DNA from 3 places in the Acinetobacter psychrotolerans genome. Region 3 is predicted to be linked to each of the others. Evidence: predicted binding sites of a transcription regulator. Region 3 holds the regulator's gene; each other region holds the start of a gene.
The links. Region 3 encodes PhoB, which activates phosphate uptake and scavenging genes when phosphate is short. Its sites were predicted from a motif close to TGTCATNAANCTGTCATAA; they were not measured.
Positions count from the first base shown of each region.

Region 1 (11,130 bases), on a different contig from region 3:
ATGATCTGTCAAACTTGCCAAAGCTGGAACAACTTCAGGCGAGATTTCTTTGGTTTGAATATATTTGGTAATGGTTGTACGTGCTTGTTCATCTGAAATATCTGTATGCTGCGTATAAATCGCTGCTGCAGTTTGACTTGATAACTGAGAAAAAGACTGTAAATGTTGATGGTCTAAATTTTTATTCAAAGAATAAGCAAGTGGAACTAAACCTATCAAAATCAACATGATCAAGCCCATACCTTTTTGCCCATCATTTGAACCATGCGCAAAACTTACACCGGTACAGGTGAAAATAAGAATGGCACGAATCAGTGGCGGTGGTGGTTTATTACCTTCAGGTGGTTGAAATAATTCAAGTTGATTCTTAAATATTTTCTTCACCAATAAAAATACAACCGCGGCAAAAGCAAAGCCAATCAATGGGGAGAATAATAAAGCCTTACCCACTTTAGTCACTTGATCCATGTCTACACCACTTGCACCACTTGAAGCGTGCAAAATGTAGTTCATGATGCCTACACCTAAAATCGAACCGATTAAAGTATGCGAGCTAGACGCTGGAATACCTAAGAACCAAGTTCCTAAATTCCAAAGAATTGCAGCAATTAACATGGCAAAAACCATGGCAAAACCTGCGCCGCTTCCGACATTCATAATCAATTCAACAGGAAGTAATGCAATGATACCGTATGCAACTGCACCACTCGCAACCATTACTCCAAGAAAATTACAAAAACCTGCCCACATCACTGCGACAGGCGCAGGCAAGGCATTGGTATAAATAACGGTCGCTACAGCATTGGCTGTATCGTGGAAACCATTCACAAATTCAAAGCCTAAGGCAATGAATAAAGCAGTCGCTAAAAGCGTAACAGAATATAAACTTAAAGGTGGTACATGCGATAAATCTGCATTTAATTGCACACCAATATAGATTAGTGTGGCAATGATAATCGTCAAAAACACCGGCATAAAAAATTTCGGTGTAGGTGCGTGAACATTGGTCGACTTTACAGTGTTTGAATGTTCAGAATCTGAGACGGGAGGTAAATTCGAATTCATGCAGACGGTAAGAGGATAATAAAATCCCCTTATTGTTCAATTTAATTGTGACAATTATATGACAGATAACTGCCTTATGAAGTGAATTTTTAATTATTTCACTCCATAATTTTGCAATACTTTTGAACCAAATATTATTTTTATCATTTAAAATCATATGCTTGTTATTTTAAAGCTTTTCTATTTTGACAAAAATAAGACATTTCTTGATCCAATAATATTTGTAATATTTCTGTCAAATATTACAACTGACCACTTTAACAACATCATATTGCACTGCTTTCATGACAATTTAATGAAAAAATAACCATCTCATCGATATCATTTTAAATTTCTGCCCATAATGCTCACGTCTCAAACTTTTGCAAATGTAATACCAATAATGAATCCTTATAAAAGGTGACGTATATCAATAAATTTTATAAGCATTCTTCTGTATCCTTACTAGTTATAAGTAATTGATCTAATCATTCTGCTTATCAACAATACCAATTTTTCAAATAAAATATTCTCATCATTAAAAGAGCAATAAAATCTAGTTGAAATCAGCTTTTACAGCATTCGCATAGAGTATCTGATAATATATTGCACGTTTTGAAAACCTGTCTGAGAGTTTTAAATGTCGACACTTGCCACCCTAAAATCGCTTCTCGCTCAACGTATCCTGATCATTGATGGTGCGATGGGAACGATGATCCAACGCCATAAACTGGAAGAAGCCGATTACCGTGGTGAGCGTTTTGCCGATTGGGCATCTGACCTGAAAGGTAACAATGACCTTTTAGTGCTGACTCAACCTCAGATTATTCAGGATATTCATGAAGCCTACTTAGATGCAGGCGCTGACATTATTGAAACCAATAGCTTTAACGGCACACGTGTTTCCATGTCGGACTATCACATGGAAGATTTGGTTCATGAGATTAACTTTGAAGCAGCACGTATTGCCAAGACAGCTTGTGCAAAATATTCAACACCTGACAAACCTCGTTTTGTTGCAGGTGTCTTGGGGCCAACATCACGTACTTGTTCAATTTCACCAAATGTAAATGACCCTGCTTTTCGTAACATTACCTTTGATGAGCTAAAAGAAAACTATATTGAAGCTGCACACGCCCTCATTGAAGGCGGTGCGGATATTCTGCTGATTGAAACTGTATTTGATACACTGAACTGTAAAGCTGCCATTTTTGCAGTAAAAGAAGTCTTTAACCAACTTGGTCGTGAATTACCATTAATGATTTCGGGCACGATTACCGATGCTTCTGGTCGTACTTTAACAGGTCAAACTGCGGAAGCATTTTGGAACTCTGTACGTCACGGCGATTTATTGTCGATTGGTTTTAACTGTGCGCTCGGTGCAGATGCAATGCGTCCACACATCAAAACTGTATCTGATATTGCAGGTACTTTTGTTTCGGCGCATCCAAATGCAGGCTTACCGAATGCTTTCGGTGGTTATGATGAAACTCCTGAAGAGACTGCCGCATTCCTAAAAGAATTTGCCGAAAGTGGTTTGATCAATATTACAGGCGGTTGTTGTGGTACTACACCTGATCATATTCGTGCCATTTACAATGCAGTCAAAGACATTAAGCCACGCCAAGTACCTGAAATTAAACCTGCGTGTCGTTTAAGTGGTCTTGAAGCATTTAACATTGATGATAACTCACTGTTTGTGAATGTTGGTGAACGTACCAACGTCACAGGTTCGAAAAAATTCTTACGTTTAATTCGTGAAGAAAACTTCACGGAAGCACTTGATGTTGCATTACAACAAGTGGTTGCAGGCGCGCAGGTCATCGACATTAACATGGATGAAGGCATGCTCGATTCGCAAGGTGCGATGGTGCATTTCCTCCATCTCATCGCATCTGAGCCTGAAATTTCCAAAGTACCAATCATGATTGACTCATCGAAATGGGAAATCATTGAAGCAGGTTTGAAATGCGTACAAGGTAAGTCAATTGTTAACTCAATTTCCTTAAAAGAAGGTTATGACGAGTTTGTGCATAAAGCACGTTTGTGCCGTCAGTACGGTGCCGCTATCATCGTCATGGCATTTGATGAAACTGGTCAGGCGGATACTGCAGCACGTAAACGTGAAATCTGTAAGCGTTCATACGACGTACTTGTCAATGATGTCGGCTTCCCTGCTGAAGATATTATTTTTGACCCGAACGTGTTTGCAATTGCAACAGGTATTGAAGAACACAATAACTATGCCGTTGATTTCATTGAAGCAACAGGCTGGATTAAACAAAACTTACCTCATGCAATGATTTCGGGCGGTGTGTCTAACGTATCCTTCTCTTTCCGTGGCAATGAACCTGTTCGTGAAGCGATTCACTCAGTATTCCTTTACTATGCCATTAAACAAGGCATGACCATGGGGATTGTAAACGCAGGTCAAATGGCGATTTACGATGATATTCCTAAAGAATTAAAAGATGCTGTTGAAGATGTTGTACTGAATCAGAATCAAGGTGAAAGCCGACAGGATGCTACGGAAAAACTACTTGAAGTTGCAGAACAATACCGTGGTCAAAGTGCTGCACAAAAACAAGTTGAAAACCTAGAATGGCGTGATCAACCAGTAGAAAAACGTCTTGAATATGCATTAGTTAAAGGCATCACGGCATTTATTGATGTTGATACAGAAGAAGCACGTTTAAAAGCCAAACGCCCTCTCGATGTGATTGAAGGCCCACTCATGGACGGCATGAACGTGGTGGGTGATTTGTTCGGTTCAGGTAAAATGTTTTTACCACAGGTGGTGAAATCTGCCCGTGTGATGAAGCAAGCCGTAGCTTGGTTGAACCCGTACATCGAAGCTGAAAAATCGGGTAGCCAATCCAAAGGTAAAATTTTGATGGCAACGGTGAAAGGCGATGTACACGATATTGGTAAAAATATCGTTGGCGTAGTGCTCGGTTGTAATGGTTATGACATTGTCGACCTTGGAGTCATGGTATCTGCCGAGAAAATTTTACAAACAGCGATTGATGAAAAAGTCGATATTATCGGTCTTTCAGGTTTAATCACACCGTCATTGGATGAAATGGTTTTCGTTGCCAAAGAAATGCAGCGTAAAGGCTTCCATGTACCATTGATGATTGGTGGTGCAACCACTTCTAAAGCGCATACTGCTGTAAAAATTGATCCACAATATTCGAATGATGCAGTGATTTATGTGGCGGATGCCTCTCGTGCAGTGGGTATTGCGACAACGTTACTTTCTAAAGACATGAAGCCTAAGCTTGTTGAGGAAACTCGTGCTGAATATGAAAAAGTGCGTGAACGTATTGCCAATAAACAGCCGAAAGCTGCCAAGTTGTCTTATGCTGAATCCATTGAAAATGGTTTGAAAATTGATTTTGCTGCAAATACACCTGCTGTGCCGAATTTGCTTGGAACAAAAGTTTTAACCCATTATCCGCTTGCAACTTTAGTGCCTTATTTTGACTGGACGCCATTCTTTATCTCGTGGAGTTTGGCAGGTAAATTCCCGAAAATTCTTGAAGATGAAGTTGTCGGTGAAGCAGCGACTGATTTGTATAATCAGGCGCAGGAAATGCTTAAAGATATTATTGAGAATAATCGTTTCGATGCTCGTGCAGTATTTGGCATTTATCCTGCGAATCGTTCTGCAGCCGATTCTGTTGAAGTATTTACGGAAGATGGTCAGGCTGTAACGCATACTTTCCATCATATTCGTCAACAGTCGGATAAAGTGACAGGTAAACCAAACCTATCACTTGCTGATTTTGTTGCAACGAAAGATCAGGCGAATGACTACTTAGGTGGTTTCACTGTGTCAATCTTTGGTGCGGAAGAAATGGCACATGAGTATAAGGCCAAAGGCGATGATTACTCTGCGATTCTTGCTCAGTCTTTGGGTGACCGTTTTGCAGAAGCTTTTGCGGAGCATTTACATGAACGTATTCGCAAAGAGTTCTGGGGTTATCAAGCTGCTGAAAACTTATCGAATGAAGAGCTGATTAAAGAGAAGTATGTCGGTATTCGTCCTGCACCGGGTTACCCTGCTTGCCCTGAGCATTCTGAAAAAGCGACTTTATTTAGTTGGTTAGATTCCACAGCGAAAATTGGCACTGAGTTAACTTCTAGTTTTGCAATGTGGCCACCTTCTTCTGTCAGTGGTTTTTATTATGCGAACCCTGAAAGTCAGTATTTTAACGTGGGGAAAATTGCAGGCGACCAGCTTGATGATTATGCAAAGCGTAAGAACTGGACATTGGATGAAGCGAAGCGTTGGTTAGCGCCGAATTTGGATGGTTCGGTTTCTTAAGTTTTTTAAATCTCCCCTAACCCCTCTTTGAAAAAGAGGGGGATTTCATGTGATTTAATGAATTACGTGACAGCTCCTCCCTTTTTTAAAGGGAGGTTGGGAGGGATTAAATTGATATAATAATACATCTTGAATTTTCTAATAAAACGACAATATAAAGATCAATTACACTATTGAAAAATATTAACTTATGCTTGTATATAAATATCGTGGTGGCTCTTTTACAAGAGATTTAAAATCATTAAAAAATGATACATTTTGGGCTTCAAATACAAGTCAACTTAATGATCCATGTGAAGGACTTATTAGTATTAATGATATGGAACAGCAATTAAATCATCTTAAAAATATTTTTTATCAACACTCAGATAACTTAGCATTAATTGAACAAAGGTTTCAAAACATCCTCGATATGAAAGATACTAAACTTGGTATATTTTCATTAAGTAAAACTTATCGTGATGAATTACTTTGGGCTCATTATGCGAATAGCCATAAAGGCTTTTGTATTGAATATGATTTAGAAAAACTACTATCAAGGCAAAATCCTAAACATAGATGTTTTGATGTTCAATACACAAATAATATTCCAAATTTAGATTTTTCTCAGCTTTTAGGTCAAACAAATCCTGATATTTTAATTAAAAAAATGCTTGGTTATAAATCACAGAGGTGGGAGTATGAACAAGAGTTAAGAATCATCACAGAGAATCAAGGTATAAATACTTATGACTATAGAGCTGTAAAAGCCATATATTTTGGTCTCAAAACACCAAAATCTACAATTTCCAAAACCATAAAAACATTACAAGGACGTAAAATAAAATATTTTCAAATGCATTTAAAACCTAATTCTTTTCAATTTAAAGCTAAACCATTAGAAGATAAATTTCCAACTGTTTTTAAATATAAATACTCAATATCTAACATTGCACATTTAGCAGTTGATCCATCTACACTTAAATTAGAGTATCTACATTTTGCTCCTTACTTGCAGAAATTAGCCGAGATTATTCGTAGAGAACCTGATTGTTATGAAGTAAGTTACATTGATCTAAGCCACTCTAAAAGTACTTTAGCTAACCCAATCTTCTTTGCACAATATAAAACTGCTGAAAATGATTTATTTACACATACAGTCCATTACTCCACAAAACAGATAGATGAGGAATATTTAAAAATTGATGACTTATAATTATTAATCCCTCCCAACCTCCCTTTTCCAAGGGCGGAGCTACACAAATTCAATCCCACTATTAAAATCGTGTGAAGTCCCCCTTTGAACAGAGGATTTAAGAGGATTCCAAATTTTGAGAAGCTGCCCAATAAATCACTTCAATCACTGCATCAATATCCCCCAACACCTGCCTATTATCAAACCTCAAAACTTTTAATCCCAACTGAGCTAAAGCCTCATCACGTATACAATCCGCTTCTAAGCCTTCATTTGTATAATGCTGACTACCATCACACTCAATGACCAAACTCGCAGATGCACAATAAAAATCTACAATAAAATTTAAAAGCGGTTTCTGCCGATAAAACTGTAACCCTAAAATTTGCTTACGGCGCAACTTTGACCAAAGTAGCAATTCTGCATCAGTCATATTATTTCTTAGATCACGAGCAGGTTGCTTAAGGTTTTTATTATAAGGTTTCATATTTATTCTCTTTTATTTGAATAGATTCTACAAAAAAGCCCGCTTTTCAGCAGGCTATAATGTTCAATTTAAAGACTAATGTGCATGCCCTGCGCCTACATTACCTTTCGGTCTAGGACATAACCATATAATCAATCCTGCAAAAATAAAGATCATCGCAAAAATTAAAAACACATGATTAACAGACAGCGTTAACGCCTCTTTATCCACCAAACTGGAAATTGTACCCAAAGCCATTTCAGGACTAAAACCACTATTGACCAAAGTACTCTGCGTTTCCTCTACATGCATATTAGAAACTATTTCACTGCGTGCAAGCTTGGTATGGTCATCCCAAATGGTTACAGCAACAGATGCACCGATCGCCCCTGCCATGGTTCGCATAAAGTTCATTAAACCCGCAGCAGATGCCACTTCGTCAGGACGAACCACGCCTAAAGCAATATTCGACAGTGGAATAAAGAAAAATGGTACGGCAAAGCCTTGAATAATTTGCGGTAAAGCCAATGCCATAAAGTCTGCATCACTGGTCCAAAACGAACGCATTAAAGTTACACAGCCTAAAATCATTAGACCAAAACTAGCCAATGCCCTAGGGTCATATTTGGTCGCTAGCTTCGCCACAATCGGTGACATTAGCAAACTGCCAAAGCCCATAGTTGCAGTCAGATACCCTGCCCACGAAGCGGTATAACCTAAATTTATCTGTAACCATTGCGGAATAAGTACAATGCTGCCGAAGAACGCTGCAAAAGCAAAAGCCAGTGACAATGTGGCGACAGTAAAACCTCGATATCGGAAAATTTGAATATTAACAATTGGATGCTTTTCATAATATTCCCAAATAATAAAGGTAATAAATCCAATGACTAAAATCACACCTAAAACGCAGATAAAGGGGTTATTAAACCAATCTCGCTCATGCCCTAAATCGAGCATTAACTGAAGTGCTCCAATCCATATAATCAATAATGCTAATCCAACACTGTCTATTGGACGTTTGATAATGGGGGTTTCAGAGGTTTTCATCAAACGCATCACGCCGACAGCACAAATCACGCCGACTGGAATATTGATAAAGAAAATCCAATGCCATGACCAGTTATCACTGATCGTACCACCTAAAATCGGCCCTAGAATCGGCCCAACAACAGTGGTCATTGCCCACATTCCCATCGCCTGAGAATGTTTTTCGGGTGGGAAAATGCTCATGAGCAAAGTTTGGCTAAGTGGCATAATCGGACCACCAAACAAACCTTGTCCAATACGGCAAATCACCAGCATGGCTAAACTGTTCGATAAACCACAAAGTATTGAAAATACAGTAAAGCCAATCAAACTGATGGTAAATACACGGACTGCACCAAAACGTCCTGCTAACCATCCTGTTAATGGTACACAGATCGCTTCGGCAACAGCGTAAGAGGTAATGACCCATGTCCCTTGCGTACTAGAAACAGCGAGACTACCTGTAATATGGGGTACAGATACATTGGCAATGGTCATGTCTAATACAACCATGAAGTTTGCCAATGCGAGAAAAAAGGCAGCCAGTAATAACTTACCGCCTTTTAGCTCACCCGGAAATGCTGCGGTATTCATAAGCCATTACTTCGAAGAAGAGATATCAACGGATGCTTCCATTGATAAACCGACACGTAATGGGTGCTTTTCTAATTCTTTAGGATCAAGTTGGATACGAACAGGTAAACGCTGCACCACTTTAATCCAGTTACCTGTGGCATTCTGTGCAGGTATTAAAGCAAATGCTGAACCCGTACCACCAGAGAAACCAATAATCGTGCCGTGATACTTAACATCATCGCCATATAAATCAGATGTTAATGTTGCTTTCTGACCAACTTTGACATTTTTTAACTGACTTTCTTTAAAGTTTGCATCCACATATAAAGCATGAATTGGCACGATCTTCATCAAGCTCGCACCTGTTGCAATACGCTGCCCCACCTGAATACTACGACGTGCAACCACACCATCTAAAGGTGCTTTGATTTCTGTACGTTGTAAATCTAATAAAGCTTGATCCAACTTAGCTTGAGCCACCAACACATCAGGAGTAGAACTTTGTGAACTGCCTTTAATTAAAGCTTCATTGGCATCTAAGTTACTTTGCGCAGCTTTACGCTTAGATTCCGCTTGCGCAAGTGCTGCTTGTGCAACATCAACATTGGCTTTGGCATTATTTAATGCACTTTGCGATTTGCTAAATTCCTCTTTAGAAATTGCACCCGAAGCACTCAATTGCTGACGGCGTGAAAACTCTTGCTGTGCTTGTTGATACGTTACATCGGCTTGTGCCACCTGTGCTTTGGCACTGTTAATATCATCTGCACTGACTAAAATTTGTGAGGATAATGAGCTACTGTTTGCCGAACTTTGTGAATATTGACGCTTAGCTTTCATTAAAGCTGCTTCCGCTTCAGCAACAGCTATTTTTGCATCACGATTATCAATAATGGCAAGAACATCGCCTTTTTTAACTTGTTGAGTATCACTGACCAATACTTTTTCAACTTGTCCACTCACCATCGAGGTAATTTCAGCAGTCTCTGCCCCAACATAGGCATTATCTGTATCTACTGTATTACCAAAGAGTAACGTCCAAATTGCAAATAGAATTGCTACTGCAATAATAATTATTGCAAATATTTTCAGCATTTTTTTACGTTTTTGCTGCTTCGCCAGATCCTGTTGCGTTTCATTTAGGTCTTCTGGTGCTGCACTCGTAGTTTGCGCTTCAGTCATCGCATATTCCTAGCTAATCTAGACTTGGTCAAAACAACACACGGCATTCTATTTACGCTATCTGAATGACAGCTTAAAGACATCAAATACGTGTTGAGTTATTGATGATGAGAAAGTCAATTTCTTAAAATTGTGGCTGATAATTTTACAGTCAAAAATCATAGTGTGAGAATAAAAATATTACTCTAGAGTTTATTTTTATAAATTCACTAAGAACTATTGATATTAATCATTTTTATAATAAAAAATAAGCCATCAAAATACTCATTCCGATGGCTTATATTGACACAATGAATACAATCTGTACTGGTTAGTACACTTTAGCTACCCATCAATATGCATAAGACGCAATTGCTGTTGCAATCGCTTTGCCTTCATCATTGACCATGGTCATACGCATCGTGCAACCCTTGCGCCCCATGCGTAAAGTCTCAGCTTTGGCAATAAAATATTGTCCACGCCCCGGTGCAAGATAATCTACACGCATGTCTACTGTTGCCAAACGTGATACCTTTTTCAATGTATCTGGTAGTTGGTCTGGCTCTGCACGTTTATACAACTCACCCATTGCGACAATCCCACCAATACTATCGAGTAAAGTTGCAGCAACACCGCCATGCAAAATCTGAAAAGCAACATTTCCGATCAGAAATGGCTGCATTTCAATATAGCCTTCAATTTCGTCATTTACGACACGCATTTGCATGGTGTTATGCGAAAAATAGGGCGAACCATTAAACGCTTTAGTCAGTTGGTTAAGTACAACATTTAAATCTGCTTTCGCACCTAAATGTAAATTACCAGTCCACTTTTTTTGTGATTCGCTTGATGCAGAATCAGTTTTAGGAGAATCACTCATAAGAATTTCGAAACCAATATTGAGAAAAATATTCAGCTTTTTCCCAAAAAATATATGAAAGGGCTACAATAATCGCCTAGTTTAATACTGAACATCGAGATTGTTATGACTTACACGTTCAATCGTCCAGCTTTTCCTGCTACTCGCATGCGTCGTATCCGCAAAAACGACAAGCTTAGAGCGATGGTAAGAGAAACTCAACTCACAGCAGACCATCTCATTTATCCAGTATTTGTACTCCATGGGCAAAATCAAAGCCAAGATGTACCCAGTATGCCAAATGTTCAACGACTATCGGCAGATTTATTGTTGAAAAAAGCAGAAACTTTATTAGAACTTGGTGTGTCGAAACTTGCCTTATTTCCAGTTACACCACAACAAGACAAAAGTTTAACAGCAGAAGCTGCTTGGCATGAAGACGGCTTGGTACAAAATACAATACGTCTTTTGAAAAAAGAATTACCAGAAAT
Region 1 is NZ_JBIMDK010000017.1:55,108-66,237, forward strand. It holds gene ACG94X_RS13595 (inorganic phosphate transporter) at 1-1,065, opposite strand, end outside; gene metH (methionine synthase) at 1,685-5,374, shown strand; gene ACG94X_RS13605 (DUF2971 domain-containing protein) at 5,565-6,569, shown strand; gene ACG94X_RS13610 (endonuclease domain-containing protein) at 6,667-7,035, opposite strand; gene ACG94X_RS13615 (DHA2 family efflux MFS transporter permease subunit) at 7,111-8,637, opposite strand; gene ACG94X_RS13620 (HlyD family secretion protein) at 8,644-9,801, opposite strand; gene ACG94X_RS13625 (thioesterase family protein) at 10,133-10,660, opposite strand; gene hemB (porphobilinogen synthase) at 10,766-11,130, shown strand, end outside.
Region 1: the regulator PhoB is predicted to act here: its motif matches at 1,111-1,129, upstream of ACG94X_RS13595 (inorganic phosphate transporter).

Region 2 (11,130 bases), on a different contig from region 3:
GGTGAGTTTTGGACATGTGTAGGTGATAAGAAAAGTAAGCACAGAAGCTAAAAGATCGAATAGAAGAATTAAAATTTAAAAATTCTTTCAAATATCTCATGTTAAAATAAAGATAAAGTGATTAAATTATTGGTGGAGTTTTGAATTGTATGCTGGTTCAATCTCTCAATAAAATAAATTCACTGTATTTTCAACGTTTTTGATATTTACACTATGAGTGAAATATGATCAGTATACTTTTTCAAACACCACCGAAAAACTGATACTCAATCAAGCGAATATTCTTAGAAAAGGAAACATTAAATCTAACAATGATCATATGGATTGGTATTCGTATAAAATCAGAAATTTAGTTGAAAATTTATTTGCTAGATTGAAACATTTTAGAGATATAGCTACACGGTTTGATAAACTAAAAAGGAATTATACTGGAGTAGTTGCATTGGCATATATAGATATGGTTGCCACTATGAAATGTCAACAGACCCTAAGCGAATAGAGCTATAGCTAGCTTTATACTGTTGTATTTGCTACTCAAATAAGTGCTTTAAACCTATGTAGATGATTAAAAATTGATAAATTTTAAAAATAAAACGGCAAGTGAACTTGCCGTTTTTTATAAAGGTATTAGATTAAAAGTTATATTCCATGCCTAAACCGATGACAGTCTTTTTGTCATCTTTAACAAGCCAATCACGTTTTTGCTGACCAACAACGCCATAGAATCGAGCTTGTTTATTAATGTTGTAGTCTGCACCTATACCGTACAGGTCCTGTTTACGATCATCACGACCATTTAGTTCAGTCGTTGATGAAATATATTCAGCTTTCAATTTAACTGGCGTAGATGGAATTACATATGCTGCGGTTACACCGTAAGCATTTTCCTTTAAACCTTTAAATGCTGTAACGGTAGCAGGTGTGCCAGATGTGGTTGTAACGGTATCATCCGTTGGTTTAGCTGTTTGCCATAAAGCACCAAGCACTAAACCATCAAGACCAGCTGGTTTTAAATCTAAAGAGCCAGTAACACGTACAGCATCAGAGTAGATTGTATTACCACCTAATTCAGAGCTATAAGCGTTATATTTAGAAGCAACACCGAAATTACCTGCCACAGCAGCCGCTAAACCATAGTCTTTATTGTCATAAGTAAGCGAGGTTGAAATACCATCACCAAAACTATCACGGCTACCTTTTTGACCTTTAGCATCATTTTTTAAAGCAGATGATTCTTCACCTTGTTGGAACATGATGTTAAAAGCTAAACCAGCAAGTAATTTTTTATCAGTTTCAAAACCAATGACATTTTTCAGACGATCTTCACCAGCTACAACTGCTGTCATATCAAGTTCATTGTGATCATTGAAAATATCTTGGTTATTTCCTGCGGCTGTTTTGAAATATGAATCAAATTGTCCAATTTTTAAAGTTGCAATACCATCTGATTTAATACCAATAAAACGGTTACGCATACCCAAATCTGTACCATCACCATCTGTATTGACTTGCCATTCTGCTAAATAAACAGCAGATAATTTATCAGTTAATTTTTCTTCACCTTTAACACCAATACGTGAAGCATTTGAATTGACTTTAGTTACGCTTTCATCTTTAAAGCCATTTTTGTCAATTTGATCTAAGGTTACATTGAGCTTACCATACAATGTTGGCGCTGCTTGAGCTGCGTTTAAGCTAAGGGTGGCGATTGCTGCAGCGAGTAGCACTTTTTTCATTGAGATTTCTCCAAAACAAGTTCAATTGGCATGTTGCCGTTGCTTTTTTTATCCAGTAAGTTCTGAGTTATTCATTGCTTACCAACTTGCATGCAGTATCTGAAAACTTTGTTACAAATAAGTGAAGAATAAATGACAGTTTAATGACCTAAGATAATTTGAAAATTCAGACGAAAAAAATGAGGCTATAAAAGCCTCATTCTGTAAAATAATGAATCTAAATTAAGTCAGTTCTGCTTTGATTTTTTCTGCAAAAGCTTTGATTTTTTCTTGGTCACCCATTTGCAAAGCATGTTTTCCTAATTCGTGTATAGAGCTTGGAATCAGATGGAAGTGAACATGCGGAACAGTTTGACCTGCAGCAGCACCAGAAAGTTGCATAAGAACAATACCATTAGCATCTAATCCTTTTTCGATTGCTTGAGCAATTTTCTGAACGATTTTGATAGTGTATGCGGCTACTTCTGGATCTAGATCGAGCAGGGTGAGTGCAGGTGATTTGGGGATAACCAGTGTGTGTCCATCGGCTTGTGGCATGATATCCATAAATGCTAGAACTTGATCATCTTCATAAACTTTAATGGCAGGAAGTTCTCCACGTAAAATTCGAGCAAAAATGTTCTGATCATCATAAGCCATGATTATTTCCTTTAATGCGTAAATGTTATTATTTACAATTCAATTCTTTCTGACGTTCCTTGATCGTGTCAAGTTTTTGCTGTTCTTTCTCATTAAATTTCGGCTTGGTTGTGTTGCAATTGTCATTACCATACAGTGCTTTAGCTTCAGGATCTTTAAAACAGAATCCTTTAGATGCATAGATGACATTGTATTCATCTTGCAATTTTTTGCATTGCTGCGCATTGTCATCGGCAAAAGCGTGTACACCTACGAACATTGATAAAGTCGAAAGCATTGCAATTAAATATTTATTCATGTGAAGACCTCAAATTTGACAAATTGGTTTGTCACTTTATTTGATTATAAGGTTTAGTTGTGTTTATTCAATGACTAAAAATTAGTCTAATGTAATTTTACTCCATGATTCGTACATTTTTACAGCTGTCGAAAAATCACTGTTTGGTTCCGCGAGGTTACTTGCATTTTGAATCAAGCTTTGTGTTAAACCAATGACAGGTGCGGAAAGTTTGGCTTGACGAATTAAATCTACCGCAATACCTGTATCTTTAGCCAATAATGGCAATGCAAATGTGAGTGGGAAACTGCGATTAAAAACGCGTTGTGGTAGCACGGACTCTGTAACGCCACTTTTACCACTCGAAGCATTAATACAATCTAGCGCTTCATTTAAATTTACGCCATGTGCTTTGAGTGTGGTAAATCCTTCCGCAGCAGCACATAAATGAACAGCCATCATCATATTATTTACAGCTTTTACCGCAAAGCCTGCACCAGATTGCCCGACCAATTTGATCAGTTTACCCATTGCTTGCATTGCAGGTAAAGCAATTTGGAATGCTGTTTGTGAACCGCCAACCATGAAGGTTAATGTTGCATTTTCAGCCCCAATGGTTTGACCGCTGACAGGAGCATCTAAAAATTGTACATTTTTTAGAGCGAGTTCTAAGGCAAGTTTTTGTGCAGATTCAGGTACTCCACTGGTACAGTCAATCCAAATAGCACCTGATTTAATCGTGACTGTTTGAATCAATTCTTCTACATCTTTACTGGTCGGCAAGCATGAAAAAATAATGTCTGCTTGTACGGCTTGTTCTAATTCAACCGCTTGAGTTTTATATTCAGTTGCATGTTGTTTGGCTTTTTCAAAATTTCGATTCCATACATAAACAGTATCGAAATGCTTGGGTAAATGCGCTGCCATACGATAGCCCATTGCGCCTAAACCAATAAATGCAACTGTAGTATTCATAACTTTCCTTTAAAACTTTATATTTTTGTCGACCTAAGTTCTAACCATTGAGCAAGTGTCGGCCAAAATTCATCTGCACTTTTTTGACTGGACATTAAACCCAAATGTCCCCCAGGTATGAGAGTAAACGTGACATCTTGGCTATTTGTCAATTCGCTTAAAGGCTTAACTGAGTCGGCAGTAACCATTTGATCACCTTTTCCTGCTCCAATCATCATAGAACAATTAATATTTTTTAATTCAATTTTATGATTACTCAATTGAATTGAACCATTTTTTAATGGGTTTTGAAGCCAGACATTGAACAGCATGTCTTGGTTTACGCCGCCTGGATAATCAACCATATGATTGAGAAAGTTTCCGAGTGTAGCGTGTTCATGAAGCAGTTCTTTATCGTCTAAATTGAGTAATAATTGCTTATGACCTTCATACCAACCTTTCGGGTCGAGTACTTTAAAGCCTATTGCATTCATGAGTCCTGTTGTATGAATTAGATTTTTAGGTAATCCACCTTTGTACAAAGTGTTTTTTAGTTTTGGGCTTTTAATGATTAAGTTATTAATTTTTTTATATAATTTACCGATACCACCTGAAGCATAACTATCAATTGGACTGGCTAACACAATTAAATTTTTGACATAATTGGGTTGTTTAAATGCAGTGTAAAGTAAGACAAAAATACCTGCCATACTCCATCCATGTAATGAGATTTGATCACTTTTAGCATGTTCTCGAATTTTATCAATACAGAATGGGATCGATTCATCAACAAAATTAAGAAAATTAAGAAAACGATCGCTATAGTTGAGTTTGCCCCAGTCTATAAGATAGACGTCAAAACCTTGCTCTGAAAAATATTTAACCAATGAGCGATATGGATACAAATCGTAGATCGCCATATTGATCGCAAGAGGGGCGGTAAAAACCAAAGGTTCTTTAAATTTTTTTTCTGCTGCTGCATAGAATCGAACTTTAGTTTGATTATGCTCCGCAATAATTTCATAAGGCGTACTTTGAGATAAAACCAATGACTTACCATTGAAAATACGGGTTGTTAGATTTTTTAGCTTTGATTTTCGATCTTGGAATTTCGTCATAACTCGTGCCATATGTAATTTTGTCGCATTTTTGTGCAGAATAAGCCAAGTGTAAGCGATAATTTCAGATTATACCTTGACCTTAAATACATAGGACGCTCAAAATGTTGGCAATATTTTACAAAGGCAGTTTTAGGACTGAGTAGTTGAAATGAGCCAGCACGACGACATCGAATACCAACTTGATACTTTAGCCATTCGTACAGGTCATATACGTAGTTTTGAAGGCGAGCATAGTGAGCCGATTTTTCTAACTTCATCTTTTGTTTATGAGAATGCAGCAGAAGCAGCAGCAAAGTTTTCAGGTGCTGAGCCTGGTAATATTTACTCACGTTTTACCAATCCTACTGTGGCGATGTTTGAAAAACGTCTAGCGGCTTTGGAAGGTGCTGAGCGTGCTGTGGCGACAAGTTCTGGTATGGCAGCGATTATGGCAGTGGCTATGTCGTATTTAAAAGTGGGTGATCATGTGATCTGCTCACGCGCTGTATTTGGTTCAACGGTTGCTTTGTTTGAAAAATACATTGCTAAATTTGGTGTTACTGTCGATTTTGTCGATTTGACAGATTTAGGTGCATGGGCGGCTGCGGTTCGTCCTGAAACCAAATTGCTTTTTGTAGAGTCACCATCGAACCCATTGTCGGAAGTTTCGGATATTCAAGCACTTGCAGATTTGGCACATGCGAATGGCGCACTCTTGGCAATTGATAACAGTTTTTGTACGCCAATTTTGCAACAACCCTTGAAGTTTGGTGCTGACCTTGTGATTTATTCAGCAACTAAATATTTAGATGGACAAGGGCGTGCATTGGGTGGCGCTGTAGTCGGTAATCACACATTGCTTGAAGATGTGTTTGGTTATGTGCGTACCACAGGTCCTTCAATGAGTCCATTCAATGCTTGGATATTCTTAAAAGGTCTAGAAACTTTACGTTTACGTATGAAAGCACATTCTGAAAGTGCACAAAAAATTGCAGAATGGTTGGCGATTCATCCGAAAGTTGAAAAAGTTTATTTTGCAGGCTTAAAAGATCATATCGGACATGAATTGGCGGTAAAACAACAAACTGGCTTTAGCGGAATCGTGTCTTTTGAAGTAAAAGGCGAACGAGAAGGCGCATGGAAAGTGATCGATAATACGCAATTTATTTCGATTACAGGTAACTTGGGTGATGCGAAATCGACCATTACTCATCCTGCGACAACGACTCATGGTAAACTTTCTGCAGAAGTGAAAGCAGCAGCGGGTATTTGTGAAGGTTTAATTCGTTTGTCTGTTGGTTTGGAAGAAGTAGACGATATTATTGGTGATCTTTCACGTGGTTTAGACTTAATTTAATCGTTTAGTCTACTGCTACAGCAAATATTTAAAATTTGAACTCGGTTTAATTCGTTTTTGTTTTAAACCTAGATTACAATATTTTCGATTAACCTATTTAACTTAGATCTAATTCAAATTCACTTTTTGATTTGTAAATTAAGATTTTGTTCGGAGAGTTTTATGAACATCAATATGCTTATGCAACAAGCACAGCGCATGCAAAAAGACATGGAAGGCAATGTCAAAAAGGCCAAAGAAGAACTTGCTCAAACTGAAGTTCATGCTGAAGCTGGTGGTGGCTTGGTAAAAGTGACAATGACTTGTCGTAATGTGGTAAAACGTATTGAAATCAGTCCTGATCTTTTACAAGATGATGCAGACATGATTGAAGACTTGATCGCTGCTGCAATGAATGATGCTGCGCGCCAAGCGGAAGTTGTTACAGAAGCAAGAATGAAAGAAGCGAACTCAGGTATGGGATTACCACCTGGTTTAGCAGGTATGTTTTAAGGATTGATAGGTGTTTAGCGACCGTTTTGATCAGCTTGTACAAGCCTTACGAATTTTACCAAGCGTTGGGCCAAAATCGGCTCAACGTATGGCATTGCATCTGATCATGAAAAATAAAGAAGGGGCGATTGGCTTAGCGCATGCGTTAAATGAAGCCACTTCTTATATTCATGAATGTAGTCTTTGTCATTCTTTAACTGAAAATGAAATTTGCGATATCTGCTGTTCCAGTGATCGTGATGAACAATTACTGTGTGTGGTTGAATCTCCAGCAGATGTTATGGCAATTGAGCAGAGTGGCAGTTTTAGAGGGAAATACCATGTTCTGGGCGGACATTTATCGCCTTTAGATGGAATTGGTCCTGAAGAAATCGGTATTCCTTATCTTGTTCAGCGATTAAGCAATGGTAATGTGAGCGAAGTTATACTCGCCACCAATGCGACTGTAGAAGGGCAAGCAACAGCGCACTATCTGGTAGAAGCGACCAAGCATTTATCATTGCAGATGACGCGTATTGCTCAAGGTGTACCGCAAGGCGGTGAGTTGGAATATGTCGATAGTCATACTTTAAGTCAAGCTGTGCACAATCGTATGCGAATGAAATAAGTTTAAAAGTTCTAAAGGAAGGGTTTGTTGATCTTTATAATTGTAATTACAATTTTGTGATTCATTTATAAAGAATGAACAAATCCTTTTTTATACAAATATGCATACAATCAATATAGTTTTTTAGGTAAAATTTAAAATAGGTTTAGTTTAATTGACTTGAAATTTATTATTTTTTCTAAAAAATGAAGGATTAAGTTGTAAAAGCTATTTATAAATGAATGAGATTTTATAAAATTATATGAAAAATAAGGTATTTATGGAGGATATGTTTAAAATTGTTATATTTAAATTTTATATATTAAGGTAAAATAAAATTTCATTTGAATGTAACATTTTGACTCAAACTGACATGTTCCGATTTATTAATACGCAAGCTGAACTCGAAAATGTTCTCACATTGATGCAACAGGCGTCGACTTACGGTTTAGATACCGAATTTATAAAAGTCGATACACTATGGCCTAAACTCGGTGTGTTTCAAGTAAATGTTAAAGATCAAGTCTTTTTACTTGATGGTGCAAGCTTGGATTTCCAGTGTTTTTGGACGCAACTTTTTCAAGCTCAACAAAATATATTTCATGCTTGTGGAGAAGATATTGATCTGATTTATCATTATGCGGATAAAAAGCACTTAGACAATGTTTTTGATACGCAAGTGGCACTTTCATTTCTAGGTCATGGTTTACAAGTCAGCTATCAAAGTGCATTGAAATTGATATTGGATATTGATATTGATAAAGGCCAAACTCGATCAGATTGGTTAGCACGTCCCTTGTCTGATGAGCAAATGAATTATGCAGCCAATGATGTTTTATATATTATGAATTTGGCTGAAAAAATAAAATCAGAACTAATCAGCAAGCAACTCTATCAGCAAGTATTAGAAGATTGTCAAAACTTAACTTTTGAGATTGCTTTAGAAACACCCAAAGAAAAACTATATAGCGATGTTGGTAATTATCGTCATTCACGTATACAACTGATGCAGCTGCAACAATTGAGTGTTTGGCGTGAAGAAATGGTTAAAGCGTTGAATCAGCCTCGCAGCTTTATTTTAAAAAGTGCCACAATGGTGGATTTGGTCGAGGTTAATCCTAAAAATAATTTTCAGTTATCGCAAGTTAAAGGCATTAGACCGAATATTGTGCGTGAACATGGTAAAACGATTTTAGATCTACTTAAATTTTTACCTGAAGTCGATGAGTGGCCTTTACGCATCGCACGCCCAATTAAGCATTCTTCTCAAGGTGTAACACTTGAAGTGGATCAATTGATTGACCAAGTTGCCCTTGAAACTCAAGTGCCTAAAGAGGTGTTAATGCGTAAAAAATGGTTGAATGCTTTATATCATCATGTGGTTTTTCATGGTGATGAAAAAGATCTACCTCGCTATTTATTGGGTTGGCGTTATGAATTATTGACTCAACCGTTAATTCGTTTATTGAATGGTGATGTCCAATATCTCAGTACGCAAATGAAAGTGAATGACTAGTCTTCATTGCTCGAATCATTTTTAAGCTTTATTGATCTAATAAAACCTTCGATTGATGATTGATCAAATAGTTGCCAATTAGTCTTAAATAACGACTGATGCGTTAATTTTAGTTAATGTATCCGTCGTTTTTTTCATGTAAGCTGTGACATGAGTTTTATTGAAGCTGTTGTTTAAAATGCATTGTGATATTTATAAATCGAGCAAAAAAGATGAATTATATCTTTATGTGGCTCGCCCAAATCATCCGAATCAAGACGAAAATGATGACCCACTAAGTGTTCTGTCTGAACCTTTACGTATCGCATTCGGACGTGCAACGCATGTTATGCATCTAGAACTAAGTGAATCTAAAAAGTTAGCACGTGTAAATGTGTTGCATGTTTTAGATTCACTAAATACAAAAGGCTTCTTTATGCAAATGCCGCCAGAAGGTTTAATCAATCCGAATGCGGTAGAACCAGAGGGACTACGTGGTGCTTGAACAGTTAACAGGGATGTGGACAAATTTCCTAGATCTATTAGATTCTATCCCAGAAGATAATATTGCGATTTCAGTCTATATTCTTGGGACACTCTTAATTTTAGGGTGTTGGTATGGCATAGCAAAACGCTTACCATCACCACTTGGCGGTATTACATGGATTATTGTATTTGCAGTTATTGCAACCCCAACAATTTCTGAAGGACCTAACTCCGAGGTTGCGCCCGCAGTATTCGGATTGTTATTTGGTATTTTAACCAAAGATACACCATTAATTTGGTCAAACCTTGCATTGATTGCCTTTGTTATTGGTATTGGCTTAATTGCAGGTTTCTTTTGGTCTAAGTACAAAGCCAATAAAAATATGCAACAAAGCACTGTAGCAAAAAATATTTCACCACTTTAAATAAAAAATAAAGGTTAGTTATGTCTGTCGATTCTCAACAATTCACAGGTACTGAACAGTATATTGCGACTGATAGTTTGAAACTGGCTGTAAAAGCAGCTCGTGCATTGCAAAAACCATTGCTCATTAAAGGTGAGCCGGGTACAGGTAAAACTCTGCTTGCAGAGCAAGTTGCAGAAAGCTTAGGTCTTAAACTCATTACATGGCATATCAAGTCTACAACCAAAGCACAGCAAGGTTTGTATGAGTATGATGCGGTTTCACGCTTACGTGATAGCCAGCTCGGAGATGATCGTGTTTATGATATTAAAAACTACATCAAACCGGGCAAATTGTGGGATGCGTTTACCAGCGAAGAACGTTGTGTATTGCTTATTGATGAAATCGACAAAGCAGATATCGAATTTCCAAACGATTTGTTGCATGAATTAGATAAAATGTCGTTCTATGTCTATGAGACTGGTGAAACGATTACCGCAACACAACGTCCAATTGTAATTATTACGTCTAATAATGAAAAAGAACTTCCAGATGCATTTTTGCGTCGTTGCTTCTTCCATTATATTGACTTCCCTGATGAGGCGACCATGCGTGAAATTATCGCTGTTCATTTCCCCCATATTTCAGGTACTTTGGTTTCAGAAGCTTTGCAGGTTTTCTTTAAATTACGCCAAGTTCCTGGTTTGAAGAAACCACCATCAACCTCAGAACTGATTGATTGGTTAAGCTTATTGATGGCAGATGATATGCCTGAAGATGTTTTACGTAATCATGATAAATCTAAAGCAATTCCACCTTTATATGGTGCATTGATTAAGAATGAACAAGATGTGCAGTTGCTTGAGCGTTTAGCCTTTATGTCACGTCGTTAATAGGGAGATCGCCATGTTTGTGCGATTATTTTATACCCTGCGCAAATATGGCGTACCTGTTTCGACTCGTGAACTGATTGATCTAAATCGGGCGATTGGTGAGGGTTTAGTTTTTGCAGATCAGGAAGATTTCTATCAACTGGTGAAAACGGTTATGGTCAAAGATGAAAGATTCTTTGATAAGTTTGACCGTGCCATGAAAGATTATTTTGAAGGTATTCATACTTTTGATATTGATGATCTGCTCAATAAAGTTCAGAAACTTCCCAAAGATTGGTTTGATTTAGAATTACTGGAAAAACACCTGACACCAGAGCAACGTGCTGAATTAATGAAAGCAGGTTCACTTGAAGAATTGATGAAAATGTTGGAAGAGCGTTTACGCGAACAGCATAAAAAACATCAAGGTGGTAACCGGATGGTCGGCACGGGTGGAACATCACCATTTGGCGCATTTGGGGATCATCCAGAAGGTGTGCGTATTGGTGGGCCAAGTCGTAAAAATTCAGCAGTTAAAGTTTGGGAACAACGAAAGTATCAAAATTTGGATGATGATCAGATTTTAGGTACTCGTCAAATGCAAATGGCGTTACGTCGTTTGCGTAAGTTTGCACGCCAAGGTGCTGCTGAAGAATTAGATATTAACAGTACGATTTACGAAACTGCGAAACAAGGCATTTTGGATGTGCAGATGGTGCCTGAACGTCGTAA
Region 2 is NZ_JBIMDK010000002.1:517-11,646, forward strand. It holds partial or broken gene ACG94X_RS01695 (IS5/IS1182 family transposase) at 272-473, shown strand; gene ACG94X_RS01700 (porin) at 633-1,736, opposite strand; gene ACG94X_RS01705 (HIT family protein) at 1,959-2,375, opposite strand; gene ACG94X_RS01710 (YARHG domain-containing protein) at 2,404-2,652, opposite strand; gene ACG94X_RS01715 (NAD(P)-dependent oxidoreductase) at 2,755-3,627, opposite strand; gene ACG94X_RS01720 (alpha/beta fold hydrolase) at 3,645-4,736, opposite strand; gene ACG94X_RS01725 (O-succinylhomoserine sulfhydrylase) at 4,876-6,063, shown strand; gene ACG94X_RS01730 (YbaB/EbfC family nucleoid-associated protein) at 6,226-6,555, shown strand; gene recR (recombination mediator RecR) at 6,566-7,162, shown strand; gene ACG94X_RS01740 (ribonuclease D) at 7,515-8,657, shown strand; gene ACG94X_RS01745 (YcgL domain-containing protein) at 8,836-9,141, shown strand; gene ACG94X_RS01750 (hypothetical protein) at 9,134-9,547, shown strand; gene ACG94X_RS01755 (AAA family ATPase) at 9,568-10,419, shown strand; gene ACG94X_RS01760 (vWA domain-containing protein) at 10,433-11,130, shown strand, end outside.
Region 2: the regulator PhoB is predicted to act here: its motif matches at 1,867-1,885, upstream of ACG94X_RS01700 (porin).

Region 3 (11,130 bases):
TGCTGTCGTTTCAACTTTTACACTACGCTTTGGTGGATCGGTAAGTACTTGAGCATCTGCATCTACAGATTGAATTGCTCTAGTCACACCACGAGCACAGCCACCACAGGTCATATTTTCAACATGAAATTCCATTATCGTTCTCCAAAATTAGAAGATGTAGTTAATATAGACCTTGCCATAATTGTAAGGTCAAGCTTTATTCAAATTTAATGAAGAAAAAATTGCATAAGGCTTTCATAGACATATCACTTCACCCTATTTAGCTCCCAAAACCAACCTGCTAAACTGTTCGCAATACACTCTATTAAATCAAACTGGTCATGATCGAAATTCATTCTAAACTTCCTGCACAAGGCGTCACTATTTTCAGCATCATGACCGCAATGGCACAACGCCTAAACGCACTGAATTTATCACAAGGTTTTCCAGACTTTCCTGCCCCACCAGATTTACTTCAAGCCCTTAGCCAAGCGACATTCGATGGTTTTAACCAATATGCCGCAGGGGATGGATTACTTGCGCTTAGAGAACAAGTTGCACAACAATATTTACAGCGTGATGAATTACAACTCGATCCACTCACTGAAATCACCATTACAGCAGGTGCAACGATCGGGATTTTTAGTGCGATACAAGCCTTCATCCATGCAGGTGATGAAGTTATTATTTTTGATCCAAGCTATGACAGTTACGCCCCAAGCGTTCAATTGGTTGGCGGTAAAGCCATTCATATTGCGCTAAATGCGCCTGAATTTTCGGTCGATTGGAATCAAGTCAAATCTGCGATTACCGATAAAACTAGAATGGTGATTGTGAATACGCCACACAATCCGACGGGTGCGATTTGGGCAAAACAAGACTGGTTAAATTTGATAGAACTGATTCAAGATAAAAATATTATTGTGTTGTCCGATGAAGTTTATGAACATTTAATTTTTGACGGTGCGAAACACTATTCGGCATTGTCATTTCCACAACTCAGAGATCGTAGTTTTGTTGTGGGTTCTTTTGGTAAAACATTTCATGTCACAGGTTGGAAAACAGGGTATTGCGTCGCATCACCTGAACTGATGAAAGTATTTCGTCAGATTTATCAATTCGCCAATTTCTGTGGGGTGACTCCAGTACAAATGGCTCTTGCTAATTATATGTCACAACACCCTGAACATATTGCAGGGTTATCAAGCTTTTATCAGCAAAAGCGCGACCTATTTATTTCAGGGATCGAGCATTCAAAATTCAGTTTGATCCCATCTAAAGGCACATTCTTCCAAAATATCGATTACAGCGCTATTCGCCCAGATTTGAATGATGTTGAAATGTGTAAAATCTTAGCCGAAGAATACAAAATCGTGGCAATTCCTGTTTCTGTTTTTTATAAACAAGCACCTGAAAATCTACGCTTAATTCGTTTTTGTTTTGCGAAGAAAGATGAAACATTGATACAAGCCTGTGAAATTTTAAATCAAGTTTAATCATGTACATTTAAAATGAGTTTATTCTCAAATGAGAAGAATTTATAAAGCCTGAGTTACGGAAATACTCAGGCTTTTTTTTAGATATATGTTACTGTCATAAAAGAAATAAACGTAAAATTTGGACAATAGAAATATAAATGCCAACACGTCAGAATATGATTGATCACCCACAGTTTTGGAAAGCATTTTTAATCTTTCTAGGGCCGCTGATCATCACCAATATCTTGCAAAATCTTTCAGGTACAGTAAATACAATTTTTGTGGGGCAAATGCTCGGTGTAGATGCTATTGCTGCAATTTCGGTATTTTTTCCCATCTTATTTTTACTGTTGGCTTTTGTGATAGGTCTATCTTCTGGGGCAACCGTTTTAGTTGGACAGGCATGGGGCGCAAGAGATATTGAAAAAGTACGTACTGTTGTCGGTGCATTGCTATTCATGACCCTCATTGGTGGAACGATCATTGGATTGGCTGGTGCACTTCTCTCCGAACAGATTTTATTGTTACTTGGCATTGACCAAAAGGTGATGCATCTGTCTGTGCCTTATGTCAGATGGATGTTACTCGGTAGCCCATTTCTATTTATTTATATTACTTACACGTCTATTCTGCGTGGTGTCGGTGACAGTACCACACCACTCATTGCATCTGGTCTCACCATTTTAATGGGTGTAATCATCACCCCTATTTTAATTGGCGGCTATTTAGGTTTTCCTAAAATGGGGATTGTTGCACCTGCGATTGCGAATGCAGTAGGCTTTGCCTCAGTTTTAATATTCCTCTATATTTATTTAAATAAAAAAAATCATATATTGAGACCAGATGCAGCATTGATCGCACATATTCGATACCACCCTGAAATTAGCCGTCTTATTTTAAAATTAGGCATTCCAACAGGGGTTCAAATGGTCACCAACTCCGTTGCAGGTTTGGTGGTGATTGGACTGGTGAATCAATATGGATCACATGCTACCGCAGCGTATGGTGCAGTCAATCAAGTTCTGAATTATATTCAATTTCCGGCATTATCAATTGCCATTGCAGGCTCAATTTTTGCAGCACAAGCAATTGGTGCAGGTAAATCTGAATTACTTGCTAAAGTCACCAAAGTCGCTTTACTGAGTAATATTCTGATTACTGGTGGTTTGGTTTTATTGGCTTATTTATGTTCTAAATATTTGATGGCATTGTTTATTACCGACCCAACTGTTATTGAGTTAGGGCAACAGTTACTCTTTATTGTTTTGTGGTCAATCTTATTTTTTGGGGCAAGTGCAATTTTTGCATCAATTATGCGAGCGAGTGGAACCGTAACTATTCCTATGATTTTTAATATTGTTGCAATCGTTTTTATAGAAATACCTTGCGCTTATTTATTTAGTCAATGGTTTGGACTCAAAGGCATTTGGTATGCCCTCGCACTGACTTTTTTCAGTCTATGTTTAATGCAAGGTTTGTATTACCAATTTGTATGGAAGAAAAAAGCCATTCGAGTACTCATATAAATATCGATTGAATGCCGCCATTTTCGATTCTGGTCAGGTCTCCGGATTCATGTTGATCGCAATCAAAATAACAAAGTAAATGTAAAAAACCCATAAATTGTCTCCAACTTATGGGTTTTCAGTTTCAAGCCTTATGTGGTAAGGCTACACATTATTTTGGTTCTAATTTTTTACTAAATTTAGTCGCATAAGCTGTAATTTTTTGATAACCCGTCGGTAAAATACGCTGTACTAAATCGAGGACTTTCGCATCATTACCAATCAATAAACGACGTTGATCTTTCAATACTGCATCTAACATTTCTTGTGCAGCTTCAACCGCAGGCTTACGTAAAAGTTTATTAAAGGCTTTTGCAGACTTCTCTGGATTCATACCAATCGTACGGATGCTGTCACTCATACGTGCATCATTTGCGATATTGGTACGAATACCACCTGGGTGTACACAAAGTGCTGATACACCACAGTTTTCCAAATCTAATTCTTGGCGTAAAGATTCAGTGAATCCACGTACTGCAAATTTAGTCGCATTATAAGCAGATTGAGTAGGTTGTGCAGTCAAACCAAATAGGCTTGAAATATTGATAATATGCCCATCACCCGTTTTCTTGATATAAGGTAGGAATTCTTTCGTTCCGTAAACCACGCCCCAGAAATTGATGTTCATGATCCATTCAAGTTCTTCATAGGTAGCGCCTTCTACAGTAGAACCCAATGCAACACCTGCATTGTTAAAAATCATGTTTACAGAACCATGATTTTGTACAGTTTCTTCTGCCCAAGCTCGCATTTCTTCAACTTTAGCAACATTGACTTTTTTACTTGTTACACGGACGTTATATGATTTGACCAATTCAACTGTGTCAGCTAAACCTTTTTCATTCACATCACTAATGGACAAATGGCAACCTGCTTTTGCCAATAAAATAGCAAGTTGTTGTCCCATACCAGAGCCTGCACCAGTAATTGCAGCGACTTTGTTTTTAAAATTTTTCATTGTTTATCCTTGTTTTTAAATCCGCACAGCAACTTTTCATGTTGCGCAGCACACTCACTCAATATAATTTTGACAATCAATATTGTCAAATATTATATTATAATTTCTTCGATGGGTTTTTATACAGAAAATCTAAAATAGGTTTCAATGACTTTTATTGCTAAAATAAGCGCAACATTGTGACAATTGACCATGACTCGAGTATTTTTCTTCCATGACTGAGCAACTTTTAACAGAAACAAAAACAATTAAAAAAGCAGCTAAAGAGCGCCAATTCAAAGGTATGTCACTCTCTGAAAGAAAGCTTGCACGTAAAGAAAAGCTGATTGAAGCAGGTATAGAAGCCTATGGAAATCACGGTTTCTTTTCTGTCACTGTAAAAGATATTTGTAATGAGGCTAAGCTGACCGAACGCTATTTCTATGAATCATTCAAAAAAAGTGAAGACCTTTTCCAAACTATTTTTTTGCAGTTAATTGAGCAACTACAACAAACGGTAATGAATGGTGTGATGCAAGCTGCACCAGAGCCTAAAAATATGATCCATTCAGGGCTTACCGCTATATTCACAATGCTTAAAAATGACCCACGTGTGGCACGAATTATCTATGTCGATGCCATGCTGGTTCAAGAACTACATAACCATGCCACGATTCATGAAACAATGGGACGATTTGACCGCCTCATTCACTCATTTGTGATGTTAATGTTGCCGCAAATTGATCGTTCTGAACAAGAAATTTCATTGGTCGCAACAGGGCTGAATGGCTATGTCACACAAATTGCTGTACGTTGGGTAATGGGGGGATTCAAACAATCACTTGAAGAAATCGTTTCAGCTTGTGAAACTGTATTTATCTCTTTGATTGATTCATTCTCACAAAAATAGCAATTTTTGAGCGCAAAATTTTGTCATCAAACTGTCAAAAATATAAATTTGAAGTGAGTCGCAACCAATTATTAGATTTATAATCATGGGATTAATCATCTAAATATCATTGATTATTCATGAAATAGACTATTATTTGTCACATTTTTTTGCAAAAATTTAACTATATCTCCCTTTTGCAATGATACTGTCATAATTAATCTTTGTAATAAGCCTGTCATAAATAAAAAACGGTACACCGTTCATACATAGGATATTGCGTTGTGAAAGATGACTATATATTAATCGTCGATGACGAACTTCCGATTCGAGAAATGATTCATACCTCATTGGATATGGCTGGTTTTCAATGCTTACAAGCTGAAGATGCAAAACAAGCCCATCAAATGATTGTCGATCAAAGACCGTCTTTGATCTTATTAGACTGGATGATGCCAGGTGGCGTAAGCGGTGTAGATTTATGCCGTCGCTTGAAACGTGATGAAAACTTATCCGAAATTCCAGTCATCATGCTGACTGCACGCGGTGAAGAGGATCATAAAGTTCAAGGTCTTGATGCTGGTGCAGATGACTACATGACCAAACCATTTTCCACCCGTGAATTGGTTTCTCGCATCAAAGCAGTATTGCGTCGTGCAAATGCGTTGAGTGGCGAAAAAACTATTGATGCCAATGGCTTGATTTTAGATCCTGTGAGCCAACGTGTAAGCTTTGATAACAAAATTTTGGAAATGGGACCCACTGAATACCGTTTATTGGCATTCTTTATGACCCATCCAGAACGTGCATATACACGCGCCCAACTGCTTGACCAAGTTTGGGGTGGTAACGTATATATCGAAGACCGTACTATTGACGTACATATCCGTCGTTTACGTAAAGTCCTTGAACCCTATGGCGCTGACCGTTATGTTCAAACCGTTCGTGGTACAGGATATAGATTCTCTACTCGTACAGATGTTGCTTTAGGCTAAAGCATTATTAAGGTTAAATTATTTTTTATGTATGAACCCTACCCCGTCCCAGATCTTGCACTCGAACATAAAAAATTTCGTTATAGCAGTTTATGGACTTTCGCAAAGCAAGATTTACGCTTACTGGCGTTTTTATTGATTGTTGGAGGTTTTGTAGGTTTAGGGATCGGGTATTTTTGGATTTGTATATCCATTGCATTTGCGATTTTTTTTATTTTTCAATTGCGCTCTTTGTATCTGGTCAATGAATGGATTTCGAATCGTCCTTATGATTCGCCACCCAATCTTGAAGGAATCTGGGGAGCGTTACTTTTTAATGTATATCGCGCACAACGACAAGAACGAGTGGTACAAGCTGAAATGGTTGGATTAATTGACCGCGCGCAATCCTCTTTGGTTGCCTTAGCTGAAGCTGTTGTTTTGACAGATGAATTACATCAAATAGAATGGTGGAATCCTGCTGCTGAAAAACTTTTAGGTATTCAACCTCTAGATCGTGGACGCAATATTTTAACCATTATTCGTCAACCGAGCTTTTTCGAATATTTTAATAATATTGATCACTCTCCAGATGGCATCAAGATTAAGTCTTCGGTTTACGAAGAACATTATGTACAAATCAAATTGACTCGATTTGGCAGTGAAAGCCGTCTCTTAGTTGCTTACGATGTCACGCGAGTACATAACCTCGAACAAATGCGTAAAGACTTTGTCGATAATATTTCACATGAATTACGTACACCACTTACCGTATTGAGTGGCTATATCGAAACGTTTACTGACCAAGAAGACTTAAATCCTCGTTGGAAACGTGCTTTTGAACAAATGCAATCGCAAACACGACGCATGAATGCATTGGTAAACGATTTATTATTGCTTTCACGTCTAGAAGGCAATAAACAAATCGCGAAAAATCAAATTATTGATATGCCAAATTTGATGCATCAATTATTTGATGATGCTCAAGCTTACAATGTCGATTATGGACATACCTTAAACTTAGACATTGACAGTCACTGCGATTTAATTGGCTCAGATGTTGAACTTGCCAGTGCTTTTAGTAATTTAATTACCAATGCAATCAAATACACACCGAAAGGTGGCACAGTTACGATTGGTTGGCACGATGATGGTGAACACGGTTATTTTACCGTACAAGACACAGGCATAGGCATAGATCCAAAACACCTTCCACGACTGACAGAACGATTTTACCGTGTAGATAGCGCTCGTAGCCGTCAAACTGGTGGAACAGGTTTAGGATTAGCTATCGTTAAGCACGTTTTAATGCAGCATAATGGCTATTTAGAAATTGATTCCAAGGAAAGCCACGGCTCAACCTTTAGAGTTGTATTTCCTAAAGATCGACTTGATTTTGCAGGTTAATATGCTATTTTGAGCCAATAAAATATGTACTGAAATATAAGCTCAAATTCTCCATTGTATAGACTGTATTATGCTTTGACAGATGTACAAGCTTGAAAATAGTCTTATTTCAACACGATTCAATAAAAATATGTTTTATAAATTATTGATGCAAAAATCAATGTGCAGAATTGCTTCCCCCTTTTTAGAGGAAGGTTCCAATCTAAATTTTTGAGCAAAAATATGATTTAAAGTGTATGCCCTAAAGCTTCACCCATCACTACAGCAGAATTCGCAGTGAATGCGGCATCCCAGCTCATTTTATCCTGTTCAAACAGTACAATTGCGGTTGAACCTAAGTAGAAACGCCCTAGCTCATCACCTTTTGCCAATTTTAAATCATGATAGTTCAATTCCAAACGACCCGATGGTTTGACCTTGCCAGTCGCTACAGTTTCAATCCCTGCAACAATCATTGCGCCGACTAAAACCACAGCCATACGTCCTAAATCCGTATCAAATAGACAGACCATACGCTCATTACGTGCAAACAAACCTGGAATGTTTTCCGCAGTAGTTTGATTCACAGAGAATAATTCACCTGGAATATACAAGGTTTCTGTCAAAGTCCCTGCAAAAGGTACATGCACACGATGGTAATCACGAGGTGACAAATAAACCGTGGCAAATTGACCATTTTGGAATGGTTTAGCCAATTGTGGATCGCCAATAAGCTGATCGACAGAAAAACATTGTCCTTTGGCTTGAAAAACATCACCATTTTCAATTTTTCCAATTTGCGAAATTGCACCATCGGCAGGAGACACAATACTTGTTGAATCGGCATCAATTTCGCGCACACCATTTTTTAATGCACGAGTAAAAAATTCATTAAATGATTTATATTTCAATGCATCTGTTTGTTCAGCAATAGATAGGTCGATGCCATACTGTGCTTTAAATGCTTGAATTGCGATATTTTTTACAATGGGATTTTCACTTGCTGCAACTTTACCAACGACACGGCTAAGTTGTTGCTGTGGAACAATTTTTTGAGTTTGAATAAAAATTTGTTTTTTTAACTTCGATGTAAGACTCACGCAGGTGATTCTCCAGTAATAATTGGACTGTCGAGGCGATTGCCCCACTCGCTCCACGCACCATCATAGGCTTGAACATTCCAATCGAGTAATCGACCCAAAATATACGCTAGACCTGACCGATGATGTGATTGGCAATACACCACCACGGGTTGATCTAACTGAAAACCTAATTGTTCTAAACGTTGTTGCGTGCGTTCTAAAGGATGCAATTTTAAATGATTTTGACGATTAATAGCAGTACTCCATTCAAAATGAATTGCATTTGGAATGTGACCGCCGCGTCTAGCAGCTAAACGTTGCCCTGTATATTCTTCTTCCGTTCGGCAATCCCACAGCTGAATGTTTTGCTGTTGTACTTTTTCTAATAATTCAGAATATTGAATTCGATATTGGTTGATATTGTTTAAATTGGGATTAAATAGTGACTCTACTTTGGTCAATTTTTCATTGTCCGCAGAGGTTGGATAACCTGCCGCAAGCCATGCGTGAATGCCGCCATTGAGCAAACTGGTGTTATAAAAACCCAAACAATGTAAGTTCCAAATTAAACGTCCTGCCCAAGCACCGCCTTCATCATCATAAACAACCACATGGTGTTCCGGCGAAATATTCAAATACTCAATAAAAGTCTGTAAAGCTGCATCATCGGGGAGTAAACCAGAGGCTTGTTCTTCTTGACGCACCAATAAGCGCGGTTTGACATGCAGTGCATGCGGAATATGCAATTGTTCATAAACAGAATTGCGACTGAGATCGACAATTCGGAGTTTCTCATGCCCTAAAAATGGCACAAGTTGTTCTGCTTCTATAAGTAATCCGAAGTTAAAAGTCGTTGCAGTCATACGCTTTTCTAATTTGAGGCCCTGAACAAAAAAGATCTTATCATAGTGTTTTTTGTCAATATGCTGATTTTTTACATTCTTTTAGCAAAAAATCAGCTATTGATTTTCAATTATTCTACAACTTCAGCTATTTCAAACACCTGACGTAAGTACGCTAAGAAAGTGTCATTATCTGTCATGGTTTTTCCAGGACTATCGGAAATTTTTGCCACAGATTGACCATTACATTCTACAAGCTTTAAGACGATATTGAGGGGGGTTTGCCCCATGTCATTGGTCAAATTTGTACCAATCCCAAAACTCACTTGGAAACGATCTTTAAAGTACTGATAAAGACTCCAAGCACGTTCCAAATCTAAGCCATCACTAAAAGTTAACATCTTGGTTTTAGTATCAATTTTGAGTTTTTTATAATGCTCATAAGCTTTATCACCCCATTCAAATGGGTCACCACTGTCATGACGTAAGCCATCAAATAACTTGGCAAAATACAAATCAAAATCACGTAAGAATGCATCCATACCCACGACATCGGTCAGTGCAATACCTAAGTCACCACGATATTCTTGTACCCAAGTTTCGAGTGCCGACTTTTGAAAATCTCTCAATCGAACATCAAGCGCTTGGAATGCTTGAAGAAACTCATGTGCCATCGTTCCAATCGGATAAATATTTAATTCTTTAGCAAGTAATACATTACTGGTACCACGGAATACGTTGGGTGCAGCCGCATGAAGCGTTTGAATCACATGACGTTGCCAATCTAAGCTATAACGACGGCGAGTACCAAAATCTGAGACCAATAAAGGTGGATCATTCGGCTTTTGATCTTTTTGATATTGTTCTAATAATTTAACTTTGGCTTGTAGACGACGTTCACCTTCGAGTAAAACTTCATCTGTACGAATACGACTGAAATAAAGTTCATTTACAATCGCCAAAACAAAAATTTCGAACATCATCGCTTGAACCATTGGACCTTCAATCCAAATATCTAAACGACCTTCATGATCAATACTGGCTTTAATAAAACGGCGTTTCAGTTGGAATAGTTCTAAGTAATCGACAAAATCACTTTTTATAAAACGCATACTGCGTAAATAGACTAACTCATCTTCTTTGAATTTTAAGGTACATAGTTGGTCAAGTTGATGATTTAAATCATCAAGAATATCTGCCAGTGGATAAACCGTAGCATCCAAATTACGACAGCGGAAATGGTACACGCCATGCGTTTGAGGAAATTTATGTAATACCACTTGCAGCATCGTAAATTTATACAAGTCAGTATCGAGTAACGATTTTATTAATGGTTGCATAGCATACTCATTTAGCAGATCTTCATTCACTATAAAAAGTTCATTCATTCTTGCATATCAAAAAAAAGTTTTGTTTGATTTTCAAACTAAAGTCTTAGTTTTGAACAAAATTCTACATTATAAGTTCGTACGCTGCATAAACATTAACATATTATTATCATAATATTCATATTAAGTATTTTTTAGTTAACATTAATTGCAATATAATTATTTTTTAATTAACATAAAATTAACAAAACTGGATATTTTATAAATACTTAAGAAATATCTAACCAACATTTTAATTAAATTAAAAGGAAAAATCATGGCTAAGTTTAGCTTAGATGAACTAATGGATATTGATGGATTTATTGCGGCAGCATTAGTCGATAGCTCAAGCGGTCTTGCATTGGCTACAGCCGGTTCTGGGGTAGATTTAGAACTTGCAGCAGCAGGTAACACAGAAGTTATTCGTGCAAAACGTAAAGTTGCAAAGGCTTTGAATTTAAAAGATAACATTGAAGATGTCTTGATTACTCTAGGCAAGCAATATCATGTATTACGTCCATTAGATCGTAATGAAGAACTTTTCTTATATTTGTTATTAGATCGTCAAAAGTCGAATCTTGCAATGGCTCGCCATGAGTTGAAAATTTTTGAAAAAAGTTTAGATTTT
Region 3 is NZ_JBIMDK010000008.1:21,943-33,072, forward strand. It holds gene ACG94X_RS09015 (heavy-metal-associated domain-containing protein) at 1-135, opposite strand, end outside; gene ACG94X_RS09020 (methionine aminotransferase) at 324-1,478, shown strand; gene ACG94X_RS09025 (MATE family efflux transporter) at 1,619-2,986, shown strand; gene ACG94X_RS09030 (SDR family NAD(P)-dependent oxidoreductase) at 3,138-3,983, opposite strand; gene ACG94X_RS09035 (TetR/AcrR family transcriptional regulator) at 4,198-4,872, shown strand; gene phoB (phosphate regulon transcriptional regulator PhoB) at 5,136-5,846, shown strand; gene phoR (phosphate regulon sensor histidine kinase PhoR) at 5,874-7,232, shown strand; gene asd (archaetidylserine decarboxylase) at 7,460-8,311, opposite strand; gene ACG94X_RS09055 (sulfurtransferase) at 8,308-9,156, opposite strand; gene pncB (nicotinate phosphoribosyltransferase) at 9,267-10,475, opposite strand; gene ACG94X_RS09065 (roadblock/LC7 domain-containing protein) at 10,780-11,130, shown strand, end outside.